2 regions of the Pseudomonas sp. MYb118 genome follow, and region 1 is predicted to be linked to the other one. Evidence: predicted binding sites of a transcription regulator. Region 1 holds the regulator's gene; the other holds the start of a gene.
What was found. Region 1 encodes FliA, which starts transcription of late flagellar genes. Its sites were predicted from a motif close to CTAAAGTTTNNNNNNNNNNNGCCGNTAA; they were not measured.

Region 1 (2,400 bases):
CGGTTGTCCTTGCTGCTGCGTGCCAGAAAACCGTCGACACGCCGCGCCAGCTCGCGGAACTCTTCAGCCCCCACTTCGCGCCGCATGAACCGCCCCCAGTCGGTGCTCAGCGCCTGGGCTTCATCGCTCAGGCTGTTGACCAATGGTGTGGAGCTTTCGACCAGATCCATGGTGCGGTTGGCGGCAGCCTCTGTCAGCTTGACAACATAACCGAGGCGCTCGGTGGCATCCGTGATCTGGGACACCTCTTCGGCTTGCGGCATGTGCGGATCAATCTGGAAATTGACGATCGCGCTATGCAACTCGCGGGTGAGCTTGCCCACTTCCTGATACAGGCCACGGTCACGGGTCTGATTGAGCTCATGGATCAATTGCACCGCGTCGCCGAACTTGCCTTTTTCAAGGCTTTCGACCAGTTCGACCGCGTGTTTTTTCAGGGTCGACTCGAAGTCACCCAGTGAAGATTCTTTGTGGTCCATAGCTCCCCCGTGGCGCCGTGACTCAACCGATGCGTTCGAAAATCTTCTCGATTTTTTCTTTCAACGCCTGGGCCGTGAAGGGTTTGACCACATAGCCGTTTACACCGGCCTGGGCCGCTTCGATGATCTGCTCGCGCTTGGCTTCGGCGGTCACCATCAGCACCGGCAGGTGCTTGAGCTTTTCATCGGCGCGCACGTGGCGCAGCAGATCAATGCCGGTCATGCCAGGCATGTTCCAGTCGGTTACCAGAAAGTCGATGCTTCCGCTGTTGAGGACCGGAATGGCGGTGGTGCCATCGTCGGCCTCGACCGTGTTGGTGAACCCAAGGTCACGCAACAGGTTCTTAATGATCCGCCGCATCGTTGAGAAGTCATCAACGATGAGGATTTTCATGTTCTTGTCCAATTCGACCTCCAAGCAGTCTTAAACGCGCCCAGCACCTGGACGCGCCATTTCAATCAATTTGGCAAAGCACTCAATGACTGTCTGGAGCACAACAGATCGAGACCGGTGCGGTTCAACACCACACCAGCCACGTTCGCAGTGTCCCCACACTGCCTTCAGCGCGCTCGCCACTCCCCCAAACGCCCCCGCAAACGGGCTGCGCACTGGCTATGTAACTGGCTGACCCGAGATTCGCTGACTCCCAGGACCTCACCGATTTCCTTGAGATTCAACTCTTCGTCGTAGTACAGCGCCAACACCAGTCGCTCGCGCTCCGGCAAATTGGCAATCGCGTCCGCCAGCGCCGCCTGGAAGCGTTCATCTTCCAGATCGCGTGACGGCTCGAGATGAGCACTCGCGCCATCCTCGTGCAGACCTTCGTGTTCGCCGTCCTGCAAAAGATCGTCGAAACTGAATAACCGGCTGCCCAGGGTGTCGTTCAAAATCCCGTAATAATCATCGAGACTCAATTGGAGTTCGGCCGCAACTTCGTGATCTTTAGCGTCACGGCCGGTTTTAGCTTCAATCGAGCGAATTGCGTCGCTGACCATGCGGGTATTGCGGTGGACCGAACGTGGCGCCCAGTCCCCCTTGCGCACTTCATCGAGCATGGCGCCGCGGATGCGGATGCCCGCGTACGTCTCGAAACTCGCGCCCTTGCTGGCGTCGTATTTGGTCGACACTTCCAGCAGGCCGATCATCCCGGCCTGGATCAGGTCTTCGACCTGCACACTGGCAGGCAGACGCGCCAGCAAGTGGTAGGCAATGCGTTTGACCAGGGGCGCGTAACGCTCGATCAGCTCGTACTGCGCGTCACGCGCCGACTTCTTGTAGAGGTTGTAACCGCTGGCTGTCATAGCACCGGTCCTGCCGTTTGTTGCACGAGACGCTCGACGAAAAATTCCAGATGCCCACGCGGGTTGGCGGGCAGTGGCCAGGTATCGACCTTTTGCGCGATAGCCTTGAAGGCCAGGGAGCACTTGGAACGCGGGAAAGCTTCATACACGGCGCGTTGCTTCTGCACAGCCTTGCGCACGCTTTCGTCGTAAGGCACGGCGCCCACGTATTGTAGGGCGACGTCAAGGAAACGATCCGTGACCTTTGTCAACTTGGCGAACAGGTTGCGCCCTTCCTGCGGGCTCTGGGCCATGTTGGCCAGGACGCGGAAGCGGTTCATGCCGTAATCGCGGTTGAGCAGCTTGATCAGGGCATAGGCGTCTGTGATCGAGGTCGGCTCGTCGCAGACCACCAGCAGGACTTCCTGGGCGGCGCGGACAAAACTGACTACCGAGTCACCAATACCCGCAGCGGTGTCGATCACCAGCACATCGAGGTTGTCGCCGATATCGCTGAACGCCTGGATCAGGCCGGCATGCTGGGCCGGGCTCAGGTGCACCATGCTCTGGGTGCCGGAAGCCGCCGGAACGATACGGATACCGCCAGGCCCTTGCAGCAATACGTCGCGCAGCTCACAGC
Region 2 (2,400 bases), on a different contig from region 1:
TCCGCCGCCATCAACAGGTTGCGCGGGGTGTGGCAGGTGTCGCAATGCGCCAGGCCGTTGACCAGGTAATCACCACGGTTGACCTCGGCCGACTTGGCCGGGTCCGGGGTGAAACGCTTGTCGCTGTGGAACAGCGCGTTCCAGCCGATCATCGAGATGCGCACGCTGAACGGGAAGTCCAGGGCGGTCTTCTGGTTCGGCGTATCGACCGGCTTCACTTCATGCATGAAGTAATCGTAGAGCTCGGCGATATCGCTGTCGGTCATCTTCGAGTACGAGGTGTACGGCATCGCCGGGTACAGGTGAGTGCCATCCGGGGTGACCCCGTCCCGTACCGCACGGGCAAACTGCTCGGCGGTGTAATTGCCGATACCCGCGGTTTTCGACGGGGTGATGTTGGTCGAGTAGATGGTGCCCATCGGCGAGCTGAGCGAGTAGCCCCCGGCGAACGGCTTGCCGCCCGGTGCCGTGTGACAAGCCACGCAGTCGGCGGCGACCGCCAGGCGCTTGCCGGCGGATGCGCCGCTATCGAGCGCCTCCGCCTGGGCGACCGTGGCGAACGCCAGGGTCATCAATCCTGCAAAGGCATACGCCCTGCTCTTTCCTTTATCAATGCGACGCGGCATGAGTCCTTCCCCAGGCAACTGCTTTTTTTCACGGTGGTGAAAAGCGGGAACACCTGTCCCCGTCATCCTGAAAAATCAGCATGAAGAGGTACGATGTCGTATGAATTTGCGGGGAATATTTCACACAATGTAACACTTGGCAACAGAAAGAAAAGGCCAATGGCCATCTTTTGTATATTTGTGCTGAATGCTCTAGATCAATGGTTTCAACGATTGTTAGGGGACAACCTGCGTTTTACCATGCCGGCCATTCGCCACGAATGTGCGACTTTTTATTACGAAAGAAACCTTTCGTAACCCTACAGTTGTGGACGTTGCGGCCGAAAGATGTACGACGACCTCCGCTTTTCATTACGAGTTTCGACCGAGAAAACTCCGTCCCCCACATACCCGCAGGATGCCTTATGAGTTGGATAAATGACGCAAAGCTCTCAACCAAATTGATCACCGCCTTCGCCGTGTGTGCCTTCATCACACTCGGCGTCGGCCTGCTGGGAAGCCGGGGAGTGAGTGAACTCTCGAACAGCCTCAGATCCGTGTTCAACAACAACCTGGTCGGCGTGATGAACATCGCGCAGACGAAAATCAAGGCGGTCGGACAGACCCGCGACATGTATCGACTCTACGTCGCCACGGCTGCCGGGCTGCCCCAAAGCAGCAAAGACGAATTCCTCGCCTCGCTGGCCGCCAACAAACTGGCCAGCGAGAAAGCCTTCGCCGAATACCGGCGCACGCCACTGGCCGACGACGAACGCGCCGCCGCCGATCGAATGGAAAAAGCCTGGCCCGTCTACCAGGCGATCGTGCAGAAGTACCTGGACCTGATGAAGGCCGGCGATGTGGAAAACGGCCGCGCCCTGCTGCTCGGTGATCTGCAGAAGAACTACCGCGTGGTCATGGACGAACTGACCCTGATGAACAACTCCAACGACCAGCAAGTCAGCGAGGCCGCGAACAATGCGCTGCTGACCGAGTCGTCGGCCAGGACCTCGCTGTACATCGGCATCGTAGTCGCCTTCATCGCCGCCATCCTGCTCGGCCTGTTCATCAGCCGACTGATCAGCCGCCCGATCGGCTACGCCGTGGCGAGCGCCCGCAGCATTGCCGGTGGCGACCTGACCCAACACATCACCAGCACCGGTCGCGATGAAGCCGGCCAACTGCTCACCGCCCTGGCCGAGATGCAGGGCAGCCTGAAAAACACCATCCAGCAGATCGCCAGCGCGGCCGATCAACTGGCTTCCGCCGCTGAAGAGCTGACCGCCGTCACCGACAATGGCAGTCGCGGGTTGGTGCGCCAGAACGACGAGATCCAACAGGCTGCCACCGCGGTCACCGAAATGACCTCCGCCGTCGAAGAAGTCGCGCGCAACGCCGTCTCCACCTCGCAAGCCTCCCAGGCCACCAGCGAGCAAGCCAGCAAAGGCCGCGACCAGGCACGAAACGCCGTCGCCGCGATCAACAACGCCACCAGCGAAATCGCCACCTCCACCACCATGGTCAAGGACCTGGCCGAACAAGTGCGCGACATCGGCAAAGTACTGGACGTGATTCGCGGCATCGCCGAACAGACCAACCTGCTGGCCCTGAACGCCGCCATCGAAGCCGCACGCGCCGGCGAACAGGGCCGGGGCTTCGCCGTGGTCGCCGACGAAGTCCGCGCCCTGGCTGCCAGAACCCAGGCCTCCACCGGCGAAATCGAAGGCATGATCAACAGCGTGCGCAGCAGCGCCGATGAAGCCGTGGGCGCCATGGGCAAAAGCCAGTCACTGGT

Region 2: the regulator FliA is predicted to act here: its motif matches at 926-953, upstream of ABVN20_RS06725 (methyl-accepting chemotaxis protein).

Annotation. Positions count from the first base shown of each region.
Region 1 is NZ_JBFRXN010000001.1:23,770-26,169, reverse strand. Features, by position in the region: gene ABVN20_RS00135 (protein phosphatase CheZ) at 1-479, opposite strand, end outside; gene ABVN20_RS00130 (chemotaxis response regulator CheY) at 502-873, opposite strand; gene fliA (RNA polymerase sigma factor FliA) at 1,041-1,781, opposite strand; gene fleN (flagellar synthesis regulator FleN) at 1,778-2,400, opposite strand, start outside.
Region 2 is NZ_JBFRXN010000002.1:198,820-201,219, forward strand. Features, by position in the region: gene ABVN20_RS06720 (cytochrome c) at 1-626, opposite strand, end outside; gene ABVN20_RS06725 (methyl-accepting chemotaxis protein) at 1,031-2,400, shown strand, end outside.